2 regions of the Paenibacillus sp. FSL W8-0187 genome follow, and region 1 is predicted to be linked to the other one. Evidence: a T-box and tRNA genes for the amino acid it is inferred to sense, from the RefSeq annotation. Region 1 holds a T-box; the other holds one or more tRNA genes.

Evidence for each region. The T-box of region 1 lies ahead of trpS (tryptophan--tRNA ligase). A T-box ahead of a tRNA ligase gene usually reads a tRNA of that ligase, here a tRNA-Trp.
Region 2: it encodes a tRNA-Trp, which carries the amino acid that the T-box ahead of trpS (tryptophan--tRNA ligase) is inferred to sense. The anticodon was not compared.

What each region holds. Positions count from the first base shown of each region.
Region 1 covers NZ_CP150206.1:7,138,149-7,147,672, forward strand. Annotated here, with positions in the region: gene MKY48_RS32330 (SDR family oxidoreductase) at 1-671, shown strand, start outside; gene MKY48_RS32335 (sigma-70 family RNA polymerase sigma factor) at 903-2,480, opposite strand; T-box leader at 2,757-3,034, shown strand; gene trpS (tryptophan--tRNA ligase) at 3,083-4,066, shown strand; gene MKY48_RS32345 (cellulase family glycosylhydrolase) at 4,277-5,758, opposite strand; gene MKY48_RS32350 (MerR family transcriptional regulator) at 5,771-6,595, opposite strand; gene MKY48_RS32355 (MFS transporter) at 6,592-7,647, opposite strand; gene MKY48_RS32360 (MFS transporter) at 7,632-8,003, opposite strand; gene MKY48_RS32365 (ABC transporter permease) at 8,235-9,386, opposite strand; gene MKY48_RS32370 (ABC transporter permease) at 9,386-9,524, opposite strand, start outside.
Region 2 covers NZ_CP150206.1:6,340,328-6,349,851, reverse strand. Annotated here, with positions in the region: rRNA gene MKY48_RS28940 (23S ribosomal RNA) at 1-2,618, shown strand, start outside; tRNA gene MKY48_RS28935 (tRNA-Asn) at 2,693-2,768, shown strand; tRNA gene MKY48_RS28930 (tRNA-Ser) at 2,774-2,865, shown strand; tRNA gene MKY48_RS28925 (tRNA-Glu) at 2,882-2,956, shown strand; tRNA gene MKY48_RS28920 (tRNA-Val) at 3,133-3,208, shown strand; tRNA gene MKY48_RS28915 (tRNA-Met) at 3,296-3,372, shown strand; tRNA gene MKY48_RS28910 (tRNA-Asp) at 3,403-3,479, shown strand; tRNA gene MKY48_RS28905 (tRNA-Phe) at 3,549-3,624, shown strand; tRNA gene MKY48_RS28900 (tRNA-Thr) at 3,647-3,722, shown strand; tRNA gene MKY48_RS28895 (tRNA-Tyr) at 3,727-3,811, shown strand; tRNA gene MKY48_RS28890 (tRNA-Trp) at 3,818-3,891, shown strand; tRNA gene MKY48_RS28885 (tRNA-His) at 3,914-3,986, shown strand; tRNA gene MKY48_RS28880 (tRNA-His) at 4,032-4,107, shown strand; tRNA gene MKY48_RS28875 (tRNA-Gln) at 4,126-4,200, shown strand; tRNA gene MKY48_RS28870 (tRNA-Gly) at 4,216-4,290, shown strand; tRNA gene MKY48_RS28865 (tRNA-Cys) at 4,302-4,375, shown strand; tRNA gene MKY48_RS28860 (tRNA-Arg) at 4,388-4,464, shown strand; tRNA gene MKY48_RS28855 (tRNA-Leu) at 4,473-4,552, shown strand; gene MKY48_RS28850 (hypothetical protein) at 5,167-5,466, shown strand; gene MKY48_RS28845 (PspA/IM30 family protein) at 5,535-6,212, shown strand; gene MKY48_RS28840 (PspC domain-containing protein) at 6,215-6,694, shown strand; gene MKY48_RS28835 (PspA/IM30 family protein) at 6,696-7,382, shown strand; gene liaF (cell wall-active antibiotics response protein LiaF) at 7,552-8,196, shown strand; gene MKY48_RS28825 (sensor histidine kinase) at 8,238-9,311, shown strand; gene MKY48_RS28820 (response regulator transcription factor) at 9,295-9,524, shown strand, end outside.

The DNA.
Region 1 (9,524 bases):
TGGTCGTTGTGCATTACGGAACCCGCCGGGATGCTGCGGATCAGGTTGTCCAGACCATACAAGATCAGGGTGGGCGAGCTATCGCCCTAGGCGCCAAACTGGAATCGGTAGACGGAGCAAAAGGACTCATTCATTCGCTGGAGGAGGAACTTCTTCGCGTAACGGGGGACAACCGTTTCGATATTCTGGTGAATAACGCAGGCATCGGAACCTCCAACACCTTTGAAGAGACGACCGAGGAAAGCTTCGATGAGCTGCTTGCCGTCAATGTAAAAGCACCGTTCTTCCTGGTCCAACAGGCGTTGCCGCTCCTTCGTGACGGCGGACGCATCGTCAACATCTCCTCCGGTGTTACGCGTATCGCCTATCCGCATATTATGGCTTACAACATAACCAAGGGAGCCATCAATACGTTCACCTTGCATCTCGCGAAGCTGCTGGGTCCACGTGGGATCACGGTGAATGCGGTTCTACCAGGTATCGTGGATACGGATGTGAATGCTGCATGGCTGCATACACCGGAAGGGCAGTTGCATGCCGCGGAGATGTCCGCGCTTGGCCGAATCGGCCAGCCGTCCGATATTGCAGATGTCGTCGCGTTTCTCGCATCCAGCGACGGACGCTGGGTAACAGGACAAATGGTTGACGCAACCGGCGGTTCACATCTGTAACTATAATAACAACGTCTATCGACGCACTCTCAAAGAAGACAGACCGCGTTTAGCGGTAGTTTTTCTTGCGATATCAGGCAGCAGACCCCTCCGAAGTTTATACTTTCTGATATCTTAAAAAGAGCTATCCTTGCTTGGCATTAACGCCAAGCAAGGATAGCTCTTATGCTATATTCTGCTGGTAATCGGATCCGCCAATCTACTCAAGATCGCTTTTTCCTGTACCTGTTGTTAATCAGATTCGCCCATCCGCACAATCGACTTCCGCTCCGGGTTCCAGCGCCATGACGGAGCCTTACCCCGCACAAGCAGACCTCCTACCCATTTATCGGTCGTTCCTGTGTAGGGGGCATAGTCGGACTTCCCGGCTAATACCTCCCGCCCCAGACTCGTCACTTGCAACACCCGATCTTGGAAATGGGGTACAGCTAGTTTGAAGTCGGGAAAAGGTGCTGTACCATCGATTACGAGCAAGGAATCCGGTCCCTCTGTCAGCTTCGCCAGGTAATACCAGAACTCCAGATCTCCCATTCCCAGTGAATGGAGCTGGTCACCTACCTTTCGGAATAACTCATGAGGCTTATGGATTCCGCCCGCTACAGCCTCTAACGTGGTCTGCTCAATGATCCCAAGTCCATTGTTCACGGAGGGCAGCCGTGCCAGATGGGCTGCGAATGCAGCCCTAGCAAAAGGCAGTGCCGAGGAATCAACCTCCAACATGCGCTGATGTTTCTCCGGCAGATCCGAAGTATAGGCTTCCCACAACATACTGCCCAGCATGAGCTCTTGTTCTCCAATCGTGTGCCATGTGCCCGATAAAGTCTCGAGCTGCTCCGTGCTGAGCTGCCCCAACCCACGAAAAAGCTCGATGCCCGGGTATGCGCCAATGCACAGCAGACTCAGCTTCGTATTTCCCAGTGACTGCTCCTTAAACCAATGCAGCAAATAAGACAGCATCGTCTGGTCAAACAGATCATGCTCAAACCAGAGCACGATTTCATCATATTGCTGAAAATCCTGAAGCTTCCTCTCCTGCGCCTCGCAGGTCCCGATATATTCCTTCTGCGGAATCCCCAGCGTTTGCTCCAGATACTGAGCTCTTGTTCTCCGATGATCCGGCACGTCCATCTTCGTGAAGACCGGACCAAAAGAATAAAGCTCTCGCCACACCAGAATGTCCCCTTGAATGTTCCCTTGCTTCAGCTTATCTCCTACCGAATCCCCATTAACGATATGCAGCATACGTCTTCCTCCCTCATACAGATCGGTGAACACCGATACAAAGTCGGCTACGTGCAGCGTGTTCTTCAGCTTCCGCCGGGCATCAAAGAGTCGCTTCTTCAAAGCCGGCAGGGATATATCCAAATATTGCGAGATCTCCCGCAGGCTGTAGCCTTGAAAATAATAGAGCTGGACCGCAATCCGCATGCCGGGTGGCAAATCTGCGATCGTGGCATGCAGCTGACCGATCAGCTCTCTCTTTTCCACAACCGACTCCAAGCTTCGCTGATCTCCCACCGGCAATTCCATCTCATGCAGCGGTAACGTCTGAAATTGCTTGCGGCGCACGTCCCTGTAACACTGCCGCTCAACGATCACTTTGAACCATCCGGGAAAACGCCGGGGATCCTGCAGCTTATGCAGATTCGCAAAGGCCTCCGTAAATGCCTCCTGCACGGCATCTTCCGCTAAATGTTGATCCTGCAATTTATCGTAGGCCACGGCCAGCGCCATGCCGGTAAAATGCTGAACCAAGCTTTCCTGGGCCTCCGCACTGCCCCGCCGGGCTGCCTCAATCCACTGGAACACGTTCACTTAAACCTCCCTTCCCGGTGTCTCTAACACTTAAGTGCCGATTCGTATAAAAAAGGTTACCTCACATTAAAATATTTTCAGTTCTTGTATGAAGAAAAACTGATCGTGGAAGCTCTTCATTGCCTTCCCCAACGCCGCGTGGTGGCCGTTTATCCGACGATAATCCCTCTTGACATTCACTTAACACCTATGTAATGATACTCTTCAACTCATCTTGTTCTCTCTTCAGATTCGAAAAGAGCTGCGCAGATGAACTTAAGAACAACATACCACACGGCTATGAGAAGAAATAGTAGCTTATCTCTCGAGGTCCAAGCGAACCGGCGAATGGTGCGAGGCCCGGTACCCCGAAATAAGTGAATGGATCTTCTCGCTTCAACCCGAACCTCCGATCTGTGCCGGAGCAGTAGGCCTTGACGGCTCTCCACCGTTATTTTGGGAGATATGACAGGAATAATGGTGCATTTTCCCCATTTCCACGTCATGCTTAAGAGCGACCGTACAGTCGAATTTGGGTGGTACCGCGAAAGTTACACTTCGTCCCATGGAGGGATGAGGTGTTTTTGTGTTGTTCGCAAACAATCAGGAGGTGTGTTATGAAACGATTATTGTCAGGAATTAAGCCGAGTGGAGATTTGAATATTGGCGGATACGGGGGTGCTCTCCGTCAGTATCTGAAGCTGCAGCATGAGTATGAGTCCTATTTCTTCGTGCCGGATCTGCATGCGATCACGGTCTATCAGGATCCCATGGAGCTGCACCAGCGCACGCGGGACATTGCCGCGCTGTACATTGCGTCGGGCATTGACCCCGATAAAGCGACGATCTTTCTGCAATCCCAGGTCCCTGCGCATGTGGAGCTCGGGTGGTTGTTGGAGACGCAGGCGCATTTCGGGGAATTAAAGCGGATGACCCAATTCAAGGAGAAATCGGACGGAAAAGATACCGTAAGCTCCGCGTTGTTTACGTATCCGGTCCTGATGGCTGCCGATGTGCTGCTCTACCAGGCAACGCATGTGCCTGTCGGTGACGACCAGAAGCAGCATCTTGAATTGACACGCGATCTGGCCGAGCGCTTCAATAACCGGTACGGCCGCACGTTTACGGTGCCTGAGCCGATCATTCAGGATATTGGCTCCCGTGTCATGGGCCTTGACGATCCGTCCAAAAAGATGAGCAAGAGCAATCCGAATAAAAATAGCTGCGTCCACATGATGGATACGCCGGAGGATATCCGCAAGAAATTCTCCAAAGCCGTTACCGACTCCGATGGCCAGGTCCGGCATGACTGGGAGCAGAAACCGGCGGTCAGCAATCTGATCGAGATTTATTCCGTATTCTCCGAGGAGGCCATCTCCGTCATCGAGAAACGGTATGAGGGCCAAGGATACGGCACGTTCAAGAAAGAATTGGCCGAGGTGGTCATCGAAAAACTTCAGCCGATCCAGGAGAAGTTCCATCAAATCGTGAATTCCTCCGAGCTTGATCGCATTTTGATGGACGGAGCGAAGCGGGCTTCCGAAACCGCAGGCCCAACACTGCTTGCCGCCAAGAAAGCGATGGGATTGGTCACGTTCTGAAAGAACCGAGAGGGCGTCCCCTTGATGACTGTTTCCTTATCGGGAATCAGAACAAGGGACGCCCTGCTTATTTTGTTGGCATGCCTTTTTACATTGTACACAAGTATCTACGCCGCTTTAGTCTGTCCCGCCTCGCTTTAACCCCATGGTTCTTCTTATTCTCGCCTTATTTATTGAAATGCCTGCTATGTCGTTCCAGCCCCCTTGACATCATCTCCCTATCGTAACCGTAATCTTGTTCCCTTGATCAGGAACAGTGATCGCCAAGATGCCACTCTTCGAATCCAGGAAAGGGCGCAGCTCGAGTTGATAGGCGTCCGTACCGGCAACCGCCACGTCGCTCCTTGATATCGATTCCAGATGGGGATGGTAAATCAACGTCTCTCCAACGGATGAAACGAAATCTATACTTAAACTGCCGTTATCATGATCATAACGGTATGCTGAGAGCACGCCGGCTGTCGCTTGCGGATACGCGCGATTCAACGCTTTGACATATGGTGCTTCCTTGAAGCCGTCACACCAACACCAGTATGTATTGCTCCAAAGATACCGCTCAAATATCGCAATGATCTGCTTGGAAAGCTGAAAGGTTGCCGGATGTTGGGAGAAGGCCCCCCATTCCCCGACCAGGACCGGCACGTTCAATCGTTCCTGCACCTTGCGATGGGTAGCAAAAATCAGCTGGACGCGATCCTGATTGTAAATGTCATAATGCTCCGTATCGACCACCAGATCATAGCCGTGCGGTGCAAACACCTGATGGTGTAAGGTTTGACCAGCTGGATCCTGCACTAGCTGCAAGCCGGACTCGATCCCCAAGTTCGAGAAATAGCTCGTTTCCAGCATCAAAAATCCGTCCGGGGAAACGGAGCGAATGGCTGCCGCTGTCTTGTTGAAAAAGGGCGCGAGAACTTCCCGTTCGAAGATTTGCGAGACTTCTCTGGCGCTGTCGACGAGTATGCGGTACGTATCCATCTCCGCCATCCCGGCAAGAACCTCTAGCCTCTTTTCCTCGTCAAACCAGAGTCCGGCAAGCTGTTCCATGTTCGGGTCGGCTATTCCCATCACATGCCCCGCATATGCGGCAATGATGGTGCCAAGCACCTCCTGTCCGCTTGTTCCGGGGTACGGCTCGTTCATCATGTCATAACCGATGATATTCGGACAATCAGCCATAAACTGTGCCGCATGCTTCCACATCGCTGCATAGTGATCCTGCAGGCCGATCCCGTCGGAAGCGGACGTATTCCGCCAGAAGTGATCCAGAGCGCGGTTCACAGCCGGACTTTCCAGGTAGGCGTCACTCCAAATATGTCCGGTAACATGAGGAAGATCATCGGAGATGGTGGCCCATGCGGGAGCCCCGTCGCCGTAGAGCAAGCTGTACAAATCCTGATGCATATCCAAAAAAACATAGAGATCATTCTGCTCAGCCCATACAACTTGCTGCTTGATTCTGCTCAGATACGCATCGTCGTAGACCCCAGGCTCCGGCTCGACGCCATCCCATATTAAACCTAGACGGACAACGTTAAATCCTTGTTCGCGGAACCAGGCGAACAGAGCTGCATCACAGGGCTCAACATATCCTTTTGCCTTGTCCTTGCATACGAGATTGATGCCGTTCAGGATCACTTGAGCGCCGTCTTCATTCAAGAATCGTTGTCCGTCGATCACTAATTTTTTCATGTCCGCTTCCCCCTATCGTTCTTCTACCGGAATGTAAATTTCAATGTAATGATTGTCGTACTGGTTATAGAGATTGACTTCGAGAGAATGACCCGCGATCTTTAGTCCGCGATTGCGAATGAAAGCTTTCATCTGATCGTAGTGATCGTCCATCTTGGCATAGTTGTCCCTGCCGATCACCACGCATTTTCTGGCACAGTAGCGAGGCTCAAGTTTCTGAAAGACGGAAGAGTCACCCTCCATCGGGAAGGTGGACAGAATGCCATTGTACAGGTAATTGTGATAACGGCCTGCAATAAGGTTTTCTTGCGACACAATCGATATGGTATGGCAGAATGCAAGCCATTCCCTGGCATTGATTCTTCGTACCTGTTGCTGCACTTTGGTCCCGAGTCCATGATCACCGCTCTCCATGATGGAATCGGTAAGCAGCACCCAGCTCGGGTGGCTTAGTACAAGCTCAATGACCTCCGTGTTATCGAACCGTTGAAGCTGAACATCCAACACGTCCAGCTTGTGAGACAAATGTTTCAAATAAGTCCGCTGGCGGTCAATGTCTTGCCGCTTGTCAGAGAGCAGCATGCGAATAGCGTCTAGGCTGTTGTCCCGAAGCAGTGCTTGGATTCGCTCGATCGACACATCCATGGCCCGCAGCATTCGAATCGTGATGAGTGAATCGAACTGCTCAAGATCATAATAGCGGTACTTGTTCGCGTCCCGATTGCGGGAATGAAGCAGTCCGATCTTATCGTAATAACGCAAGGTATCGATCGGGATATCCAGAATTTTGGACACTTCGCCAATCGTAAAATTCAAATTTAACGCCGATTCCTTCACATCTTCACCCCCCCTCTTCTGGCGTTATTGCTGAACGCGGAGATGTCATCCTCTTTCTTCTTATCAAAAGGGTACAACGCCAGCGGAATTAATCCGAGGAGAAAAGCGGCCAGCGGAATCAAGCCGGTTGCTACCCGAATGCCGAGCATGGCGGACTCGGACTGTCTCGCCAAAAGACCGTCATATCCGTATGCCCCGATCACATTAATAAAGATAACCGTTTGCAGGCTGGAGAAGGCGACCGTGAATAAGGAGAACAATCCGTTGAACAGCCCGGTTTTCCGCACGCCGGTCGTCCGCTCATTCTCGTCGATGAGCAGTGCCCCGACTGGAGATATTGCCGTTCGAAGATAGTTCACAGCAAAGACGATCAGAACGTAGGATGCCGCCGTGGTCCATATGCTCTCGGCAAAAAAGATCCCGCCGTATCCGAGCACCACAAAGATGGTCCCCAGATATACACTCTTCTTCGTTCCGTTTTTCTTGACGATAGATCCCATGACCGGCAAGAACAGAAGTGCGATCACATGCGTACTCACATCGACGACGGTAGCTTCGATACCCGTTGACTGCACGACGCTGTCCATGTAGTAAAGAAACGGTGTAAAGTAGAAAAACACGGGGCCGGTGACGATGGTAAATATAATAAAGGTAAGGAAAGGCCTTGATTTGATGATCTGCCAGGCTTCTTTGTAAACCTCTTTTGTATCGATATGCTGCTTATCCAGTGATTCGTACATTTGCGCATCTTCTCTCAGTCCCCTCAGGGCCCAGGTGAAGAATATCGCTTCTGCCACGATTACGGCAGAGAAGATCGGGATGATAACCTCCTGCTTTCCGTCCCCAACGAGCAGCAGCGTCGGAATCAAGGTGATCAGAAATGACATCGCTTGGGATAAGTAGTTCTGGATCACACCAACATCGATGCGTTCCTCCTTGGTTGGAGCTGCGATCAGCATAAACGATTGATAGGCTATACTGTAAGCGGTTGCAGCTGTGTCGTAAATGAATAACAACCCGGTATACAGCAGAAAGATCAACACTGATTCCATGCCGGATTAGACAGCATCATGAGGAAGGAGGCAACGATCATGAACGGCACCGTCACCCTCATGATATAGACGTATTTCCCACGCTGCACGCGATGCCTCATTCTGTCGATCCATACGCCAAGCACCGGGTCGTTAATCGCGTTCCAGATGTTATAGATAATGTACACCCAAGCGACATACTTCGGACTGAGACCGATGATATCCGTGTAATACTTCAAGAACACATTGTGGATGAGCACTCCTCCGACTGACAGGATCGGACCAGGAAGAGCCAGACGCCATTTCTCCCCTAGAGTCAGTCCGGTAGCAGTGAAGCGAAAGGCTTGCCGCAAGGCACTACGCGCTTTACCTAACATTTACCATCCCCCGATCGTTCAACGTTTCAACCAGATCCTGTATCCTGAACTCATTGTAAACCATGGAGTAACTCCAGATGAAATAGCTTTGTTCATTTTTTCCCAATAGATTTTTCGCCGGAAGAACGGGTTTTAGACTAATGAAAAAAGGAGCTGTGCTGGTTAAGCAAGCGCCTGATCGCTTATAGTCGGCGATCCTATGTGCAGTACAAGGTGACCCCACCATTAAATTTAAATATAGCTCTGTGTATCTCTATTTCTCCCAAACTTGTAGGTAGCAATCAGCGATAAGGCCAAGGCAAAAGCCAGCAGAATCGCCACATTTAGCATGATGTCATTCAGCTTGCTTCCTTGCTGAAGCTTGCCAAACGTATCGAGCAGCCAATACTGCGGCAGGAAATCGGCGATTCGCTGAATCGCTTCCGGCATCACGGAGAGCGGGAATACGCACCCTGCCAGCAGCGAAGTCGGCATGATCACCATCGTCTGGATTCCGTTAGCCATCATGGTGCTGTCAGAGAACGCGACAATGACCTGCGATAAACTGACCGCGACCAGAGCGAACAGCGAGAGAATCAGGAACATCTGCCATAACGGAATGCCTGGCTCGATGTGAAAGAATCGGGTCATAACAAACAAGGTGGCGGCAATCTGGATCATCATCAGAACGATGTTCACGATAGCATTCGAGAAGACGTAACTGCGGGCAGTAATAGGCGACGATAAGAGTCTATAGTACGTACGGTTCTCACGATCCCGGATTGTCAATGCCGATAGATTCACGGCAGAGAATAACATGAACACAACCAAGTAACCGATCGTCCGGTTGGTCATATCATGATTAGCCGATTGATCCGCAACCGTAGTCGTGGACAATTGAAACGTTGAACTCCGATAACCGCTGTATAATTCGTTAAACGCAGCGGCATCGCCATCCGCTATAACCCCCATGGATGAAATATTCTGGACGTACGCGTTCAGATACGATTTGACATAACCGGTAACCTGAGCTCCCTTAATCGATTCGATCCGGACCGGCTCGGGTGTCCCCTGAATTACGCCTTTCGCAAACCCCTCGGGGAAGATCAGCACCGCATCCAGCTCACCCGACACAACCAAGTCATCCGCTTCCGATTCCCTAATGACCGATGCCTCGGTATGCTCCAATTGAGCAACAAAATCGATCGTATCTTGCGTGACTTTCTGTTCGATATCGTGATTCACGATGCCAATGGTAACAGAAGTCTCTCCGGCACCCTTGTAGATTAAGGTGGATAGCAGAATACCGACAATGGGAAGCGCAATAACGAGCAGCAGATTTTTATAATCCTTCAACGAGGTCAATACCGTCTTTCGAATGAGCCAGAGCATATCCTTCAACATTATAGTCCCTCCCTTCTTCGCATCGAAATCATGGCTACGGCCAGCAGCAGGATGGAAAATCCAATATTCAGCATCATCGCATGCATGGCTGCTGACCCGCTGCCTGAATAAATGAGCTGCAGCAGAGCTTCATTGGAC
Region 2 (9,524 bases), 800 kb from region 1:
GCACGTGAAACCCCGTATGAATCCAGCAGGACCATCTGCTAAGGCTAAATACTCCCTAGCGACCGATAGTGAAACAGTACCGTGAGGGAAAGGTGAAAAGCACCCCGGAAGGGGAGTGAAATAGATCCTGAAACCGTGTGCTTACAAGAAGTCAGAGCCCGATCTATGGGTGATGGCGTGCCTTTTGTAGAATGAACCGGCGAGTTACGTTCCCATGCAAGGTTAAGGCGAGAAGCCGTAGCCGCAGCGAAAGCGAGTCTGAATAGGGCGATTTAGTATGTGGACGTAGACCCGAAACCGTGTGATCTACCCCTGTCCAGGGTGAAGGTGCGGTAACACGCACTGGAGGCCCGAACCCACGTATGTTGAAAAATGCGGGGATGAGGTGGGGGTAGCGGAGAAATTCCAATCGAACTCGGAGATAGCTGGTTCTCCCCGAAATAGCTTTAGGGCTAGCCTCGGAATTTAGAGTCGTGGAGGTAGAGCACTGATTGGGTGCGGGGCCCGCAAGGGTTACCAAGCTCAGTCAAACTCCGAATGCCATAGACTTATATCCGGGAGTCAGACAGTGAGTGCTAAGATCCATTGTCAAAAGGGAAACAGCCCAGACCATCAGCTAAGGTCCCCAAGTGTGTGTTAAGTGGGAAAGGATGTGGAGTTGCACAGACAACCAGGATGTTGGCTTAGAAGCAGCCACCATTTAAAGAGTGCGTAATAGCTCACTGGTCGAGTGACTCTGCGCCGAAAATGTAACGGGGCTAAACACACCACCGAAGCTATGGCTTGAATCGACTTCACTGCTTCTTTGAGGTAGTGAACACTGAGATGAACATTTTTGTCAGGCTTGAGATGAAATCAAGGATGACCAAATGCTCTCAGGGGATAAACACACTTCGAAGGCGGAGTGAAGTCGATTCAGGGGTAGGGGAGCGTTGTATGTAGGTTGAAGGTGTACCGTAAGGAGCGCTGGACAGCATACAAGTGAGAATGCCGGTATGAGTAACGAAAAGATCAGTGAGAATCTGATCCGCCGAAAGCCCAAGGTTTCCTGAGGAAGGCTCGTCCGCTCAGGGTAAGTCGGGACCTAAGGTGAGGCCGAAAGGCGTAATCGAAGGACAACAGGTTGAAATTCCTGTACCACCGTAAACCGTTATGAACGATGGGGTGACGCAGGAGGGTAGTGACGCGGACTGATGGATGTCCGTCCAAGCAGTGAGGCTGATGTGTAGGCAAATCCGCACATCGTAAGGCTGGGCTGTGATGGGGAGTGAAAATTATAGTAGCGAAGGTCATGATCTCACACTGCCAAGAAAAGCCTCTAGTCAGGTGAAGGTGCCCGTACCGCAAACCGACACAGGTAGGCGAGAAGAGAATTCTAAGGCGCGCGGAAGAACTCTCGTTAAGGAACTCGGCAAAATGACCCCGTAACTTCGGGAGAAGGGGTGCCTCGGTAGGGTGAATAGCCCGAGGGGGCCGCAGTGAAAAGGCCCAAGCGACTGTTTAGCAAAAACACAGGTCTGTGCGAAGCCGTAAGGCGAAGTATACGGGCTGACGCCTGCCCGGTGCTGGAAGGTTAAGGGGAGCGGTTAGGGAGTAATCCCGAAGCTGTGAACCGAAGCCCCAGTAAACGGCGGCCGTAACTATAACGGTCCTAAGGTAGCGAAATTCCTTGTCAGGTAAATTCTGACCCGCACGAATGGCGTAACGACTTGGGCGCTGTCTCAACGAGAGATCCGGTGAAATTTTAATACCTGTGAAGATGCAGGTTACCCGCGACAAGACGGAAAGACCCCATGGAGCTTTACTGCAGCTTGATATTGGATTTGGGTACGATCTGTACAGGATAGGTGGGAGCCTTTGAAGCATGAGCGCCAGCTTGTGTGGAGGCGACGTTGGGATACCACCCTGATCGTATCTAGGTTCTAACCTGGTACCGTAATCCGGTACGGGGACAGTGTCAGGCGGGCAGTTTGACTGGGGCGGTCGCCTCCTAAAGAGTAACGGAGGCGCCCCAAGGTTCCCTCAGAATGGTTGGAAATCATTCGAAGAGTGCAAAGGCATAAGGGAGCTTGACTGCGAGACCTACAAGTCGAGCAGGGACGAAAGTCGGGCTTAGTGATCCGGTGGTACCGCATGGAAGGGCCATCGCTCAACGGATAAAAGCTACCCTGGGGATAACAGGCTTATCTCCCCCAAGAGTCCACATCGACGGGGAGGTTTGGCACCTCGATGTCGGCTCATCGCATCCTGGGGCTGAAGTAGGTCCCAAGGGTTGGGCTGTTCGCCCATTAAAGCGGTACGCGAGCTGGGTTCAGAACGTCGTGAGACAGTTCGGTCCCTATCTGTCGTGGGCGTAGGAAATTTGAGAGGAGCTGTCCTTAGTACGAGAGGACCGGGATGGACGTACCGCTGGTGCACCAGTTGTTCCGCCAGGAGCATGGCTGGGTAGCTACGTACGGAAGGGATAAGCGCTGAAAGCATCTAAGCGTGAAGCCCCCCTCAAGATGAGATTTCCCAATTCGTAAGACCCCTTGAAGACCACGAGGTAGATAGGTTGGAGGTGGAAGTGCAGCAATGCATGGAGCTGACCAATACTAATCGGTCGAGGGCTTATCCAAAAACTATTTCAATGTGCTGCAAATTCGTTTCGTATCTAGTTTTCAGGTGATCAATCACTTGAATTAAATATTGTTCCCTGATAGCTCAGTTGGTAGAGCACTCGACTGTTAATCGAGTTGTCACAGGTTCGAGTCCTGTTCGGGGAGCCATTTATGGAGAGGTGTCCGAGTTGGCCGAAGGAGCACGATTGGAAATCGTGTAGGCGCCAAAAGCGTCTCGAGGGTTCGAATCCCTCTCTCTCCGCCACTATTATTTCAAGCAAGGCCCGTTGGTCAAGGGGTTAAGACACCTCCCTTTCACGGAGGTAACAGGGGTTCGAATCCCCTACGGGTCACCACTTTCTTTATTGCATCAGGGGATGAGAATCCCGTCGGTTCGTCGGAGCTTAACTTCGGTAGTATAGGCTTCGCAGTCTAGAACGAAGTGAGAGTATCCCCTACGGGTCACCACTTTCTTTTGAAAAACACTTGCTTCTTATATCAGATTTTGGTATGATTAAAGTCGCTTTGTTACGGAGGCTTAGCTCAGCTGGGAGAGCATCTGCCTTACAAGCAGAGGGTCGGGGGTTCGATCCCCTCAGCCTCCACCATGATTTATCCCCAAAAAGTGAAGCTCATGCTTCGCAAGTAATTCCGATTACTATTCGGGGACCCCATACAAGCAACCCTTTTAATGACGCGGGGTGGAGCAGTTCGGTAGCTCGTCGGGCTCATAACCCGAAGGTCGTAGGTTCAAATCCTGCCCCCGCAACCAATTTATATCGCGATAGCGATAATGCCTCATGGAACTGTGGTGTAGAGGCCTAACATGCCTGCCTGTCACGCAGGAGATCGCGGGTTCGAATCCCGTCAGTTCCGCCATTATTTATAACTTTGGGATGAGATGAGTATCCGATATTGGGTTCCGTCAAAGTTCGCGAAGAGCTTTAAGGCTCGGTAGCTCAGTCGGTAGAGCAGAGGACTGAAAATCCTCGTGTCGGCGGTTCGATTCCGTCCCGAGCCACCATGTACGTTTTATAACTTTATATGCCGGTGTAGCTCAATTGGTAGAGCAACTGACTTGTAATCAGTAGGTTGGGGGTTCAAGTCCTCTCGCCGGCACCATTCTGGAGGATTAGTGAAGTGGCTAAACACGGCAGACTGTAAATCTGCTCTCTTCGAGTTCGGTGGTTCGAATCCATCATCCTCCACCAGTTTTTAGGGGCATAGTTTAAAGGTAGAACAACGGTCTCCAAAACCGTTGGTGTGGGTTCAATTCCTGCTGCCCCTGCCATTGAATATTTATAATGAACTTGGCGATCGTGGCGAAGGGGTTAACGCACCGGATTGTGGTTCCGGCATTCGTGGGTTCGAGACCCATCGGTCGCCCATTATTTCATTATGATTATTCTCTAAAAAAACTATTACATTATGGCGATCGTGGCGAAGGGGTTAACGCACCGGATTGTGGTTCCGGCATTCGTGGGTTCGAGACCCATCGGTCGCCCCATAGTTTTTTTAAAAATGTTGGGGATTAGCCAAGCGGTAAGGCAACGGACTTTGACTCCGTCATGCATAGGTTCGAATCCTATATCCCCAGCCATTGATTTTTATGTTTGCGGACGTGGCTCAGCGGTAGAGCATCGCCTTGCCAAGGCGAGGGTCGCGGGTTCGATTCCCGTCGTCCGCTCCATTTTTATTTCTGGCGCCATAGCCAAGTGGTAAGGCACAGCTCTGCAAAAGCTTTATCCCCAGTTCGAATCTGGGTGGCGCCTCCATAACAAAACTATGTGCCCTTAGCTCAGCTGGATAGAGCGTTTGACTACGAATCAAAAGGTCAGGAGTTCGAATCTCTTAGGGCACGCCATAAAGTAAGCCGGTGTGGCGGAATTGGCAGACGCGCGCGACTCAAAATCGTGAGGGAAACCGTGGGGGTTCGAGTCCCTTCACCGGCATCATCCAAAAGGAATGTAGACTATAAACGTCTGCATTCCTTTTTTCGTTGCATTTACATCGATATTCGTTTCTCGGTAGCAGCTAAGCTGAAGATCCGTTACTCTTCATGATAAAAGGCTAATCTTGATGAGCTTAAGTGTTATGTCACTTCATTTTATAACTCGCAAGCAATACACCTTAATCCTATGCAAACTTCTGAGATGCAACCTCCTTAGATCAATCCCACTTCCTTTACTATGGTATCCTTCTTCATGATTTTCATATTCGGCCCCATGCTTCATCCTACCGCTACCTTAACCTACCGTTCCACGGGCTTTACTACTATCACCTTAGAGCTGAAGCTATACTCATCAAACTAAACTAACATTAGAAAGCACGTCTCTTTATTAGGTAAAACAAAAGCAAGGATACCGGAGGATTCATCTACACAGGTCAGCTTATCGAATCATTGATCCAGTGCAGGGTTGGACGCAGGTCTATAGGAGGCCCCGCCTTAGGTCTAGGTGCAAAAACCGTCCCCAGGCCGTTTTAGTGAAACTCGAAATTACCTAGAATAGAGTCATAAGGTTGAACAAATGAAACAACGATCAAACAACAGAAAGGCGGTGTATAAATGAGAAATTCAAAAGGAAATGGAATGAGTATCCTGTTGATTGGTGTAGGGATCTTGGTTCTCCTGGGAGTATTCGGTCCTCTGCTTGGATGGTTGTTCAGTCTTGTAATTCCAATCCTGATGGTCGCTTTGGGATACTACGGGATCCGGAGAGGTAACACCTTGATGGGATGGGTTATTCTCGGTATCGGTGTGATCTGGTTGATGGGTAAACTGTCTTGGCTGATCGGTCCGATCCTTGGAATCATCTTGATCATCTACGGGGTGTCCCGATTGAAGAATGGTAGACCCCGTTATTGATAAAAACCACTACATTAAATAACATGCAAAAACAACAGATCATGATAGATGAGGAGGGCTAAGCGAATATGAGTGTTTTCCGGCGGATAAGAGACATAACCGTAGCAACATTGAATGAAAAGCTCGAGCAGAGCCAGGATCCGGTTCGATTGATCGACCAGTTCCTACATTCAACCAGACAGGACATTGCTGAGGCTGAGAAGCTGCAGCAGCAATGTCAAGTACATTCCAGACAGCTGAAGCAGCAGGTGGATCAAGCAGAAACCATGCGATATAAACGCGAAGAGCAGGCACTGCTTGCACTGAAGGCCGGTGAAGAACATCTTGCCAAGCTGGCATTGCAGGAGAAGCTGATCTATGAGGAAAAGATTGAACAGTATCAAGGCCTGTTGTCCTCAAGCCTGGAGTCGTTAAAAGAAATCGAGGAGCAGCTCGGCGAGCTGCGGATGGAATATCAGACGGTATACAGCAAACGTCAGTATTATGTTGCCCGAGTGGAAACCCTTCGTCTTCAGCAAAAAATGAATGAACGTACAGGCTCCTATGGCGGCGGTCCTGATGTACCGAAGATGTTCAATCGTCTCGAAGACCGTATCAGCGACTGGGAACTGGAAGCCAGAAGTCTTCGCGATTTACGCCGCATGGGGCAGGAATACATGGATCAGGCTGGTGAAACAGTCTCCACTGTATTGGAAAAAGAACTTGCCCGCCTGAAGCAAAAGCTGAATAACAGCGGAAAGGAGTAACCATGACTAGATTGTACCGTTCCACCCGAGACAAGATGTTCACAGGGTTGATCGGCGGTATATCCGATCATTTCGGAGTCGAATCTACCCTACTTAGAATCATATTTGTAGTCAGTATCTTTTTCACAGGCGGTACAACGCTGTTGATCTATCTGATTGCATCCCTTGTAGTACCTAAGGAGCCGTACTATCACGATCCGTATGGTCCACAGGGAAGACATGGTGGCGGATACCGTTACAACGATCATCCGGGCCCGGGACTAGGCTACAACAGCTATAACGATGCTTATGGACGTCAAGGCTATCCTAATGAGCATGGAAGTTTTGGCCCCAAATATGACCGTCCCAATGGCACAAGAAACAATGCGTCTGCGGATTCCGATCTGGATGCGATGATGAAGGATATTGAGAGAAAAGCAATGCAAAAAGAAATCGAAGAATTGAAGAAAAAACTTTCGAACTATGAGAAGGGAGATAAATAACATGGGAGTATTTAAAAGAATTAAGGATATGACGAAAGCATCGGTGAATGAACTGCTGGATAAAGTAGAGGATCCAATCGTAATGTTGAACCAGTACCTGCGCGACATGGAGGCAGAAATTCATGAAGCAGAGGTAACAGTAGCGAAGCAAATGGCTAACGAGCGTCGTATGAAGCAGCGCGTCGATGAGGCTGTGAAGATGGCGGCACAACGTGAAGCTCAAGCTGAATTGGCTCTTAAAAATGGTCAAGAAGAAGTGGCTCGCAAGCTGCTTGAAGAGAAGATCTATTTCGATCAAAAAGAAACCGAGTACGTGGAATTGCACCTGCAATCCGAGGCTCAAGCGAAAGAACTTGTAGCTCAGCTGCATGAAATGAAAGACGAGTTCTACAAAATGCGCAACAAGCGCAATGAGCTTGTAGCTCGCGCTCAAATGGCTAAAGCGAAGAAGCAAATGTCTCAAGTGAGCAGCCTGCATACGATCGAAAGCGGCAGTGCTTCGATGGGCTTCCACCGCATGGAGGAAAAAATCATGCAACTGGAAGCAGAAGCTGATGTGCTTCGCGCCCCATACCGTCCTAACAATGCAGTATACACAAGCCCAGTGGATGCTGAGAAGCAATTGAAAGTCGATGAGCAGCTGCAAGCTTTGAAAAACAAAATGGGGAATTCTTCGAAGTCCGAGTAATTCCTTAACAAGTCAGCAAAATAAGATTAAACCGTATTCGAACACCATGTTCATATGATATGCTATACGAATGAGATTGTCGTATAGTACAGGCAAAGCCATACAGTGGAGAACGTCTCACTGCTATGGCTTTTCCGAGCTTATATCTTGGTCATCAAGGAGGTGCGACATGGACAGAAACCGCTGGATAGCAGTTGGTTTAATCAGCTTGGGTTTTATTATGCTTTTCGGCCGATGGTTTGGTTTCTTCACCATTGTCGCCCTGTTACTCATGTTCGCAGGTGTCCTTCAGATCAGACAGGGCTATTTGAAGAAGGGATACATTCTGCTCGGAGTAGGTGCCGTACTGCTGCTGCTGGAGCATCTCATGTTGATTATCGGCATCAGCTTGATATCGCTAGGTATTTTTTATGGCAAGTCCAAGCGAGCCCATACCACGACAAAGTACGTTCAGAAGCAGAACTTTATGTCTAACTTTGATTGGGATCTGACTCCATGGGTGATGCGCAGTCTGAGTGTGTGGCATGTACTTGGAGAAGCGGATGTGGATCTGTCCCTGGCGCTTCCAGAGGAACGCCAAACGGTCCTTATGTTCCATGGAATGCTGGGGGATATTGATCTGATGATCCCGGACTATTATGGGGTGGAGATCGAAGCCTCGATCCTGTTTGGCTCGATTCATATGGACGACCGGAAGGAAACCGGCATATTAAACCGCGTGCGGTATATATCACCCAATTACGAGGCCAGTGAATATAAAGTGAAATTTATTGTTTCTTATTTAGGCGGAGATTTGAATATAAAAATGACATAATAAACGTATGTCTTGTGTAAACCATTCAGGAGGGTTGCCCCGTGGAAACGGAAAAGAAAGCAAATATAATTACCCGAAGTATGCGTGAGGGGACCCTTCTGGGATTGGTTGTCATGCTCGTTGTCCTATATTTATTATATACATATGGTTATCTTCAACCATTTGAGACGTGGAAGAACCGGATCGAAGCCGGCATCACTCTGGTATTGCTGCCGATCGGGCTGGGTGCGATCTATGGCTTCTTCCAGGGATACCGGGTAAAACGACGAGTTGATCTTGTAAGGGAAACACTGGTGAACTGGGAAAAAGGCAGCCTTACGGACGTGATGCCGGACATCGGCGAAGACGAAGTGGGACGGCTTGGAGAACAGCTGGTGAAGATCAGCAAACGCTGGGAGGATCAAGTATCTTCTCTGCAGCGGTTATCAACGAACAATGCCCAGCTTGCCGAGCAGGCCAGGGTAACAGCAATTGTGGAAGAGAGGCAGCGTCTGGCGCGCGAGCTTCATGATGCGGTTTCTCAGCAGCTGTTTGCCATCTCGATGACGGCAACCGCTGTGGGTAGGACATTGGATAAGGATTTTGACAAAGCGCAGCGCCAGGTGGCTCTGATTGAGGAAATGTCGGCTGTGGCCCAGTCCGAGATGAGGGCGCTTCTTCTTCATCTGCGGCCTGTTTATCTCGAAGGGAAAGCACTGGAGCAAGGGCTGAAGGATCTGATCAAGGAATTGCGGATTAAAGTACCTATGGAAATTACGTTTGAGATGGACGATGACATACATTTGCTTAAAGGGATCGAAAATCATCTGTTCCGTATTATCCAGGAGGCCATGTCGAACACCCTCAGACACTCGAAAGCGGAGAAAATGGACATCCGAATTCACCGCAGGCAGAATACTGTTCGGGTAATGCTGCGGGACGATGGGATCGGATTTGAATTGGATGACAAGAAACAGACTTCCTACGGTCTATCGACGATGCAGGAACGGGTGACGGAGATCGGGGGCTCGGTACAATTCATAACAGCACCGGGTAAAGGGACTCGAATTGAGATCGTTGTGCCACTCATAAATGATGAACGTAAACGGGGGGATGTAGATGGAAACGCCGATTAAGGTGCTGCTGGTGGATGATCATGAGATGGTCCGGATCGGTTTAGCGGCTGTGCTTGGTACAGAGGACGGCATCGAGGTGGTTGGTGAAGCGGGCAGCGGCGAGGAAGGGATACGCTTAGCGCAGGAATATCATCCTGATGTGGTGCTGATGGACTTGGTGATGGACGGAATGGATGGAATCGAGACGACGCGCCAATTGATGAATCAGTTTCC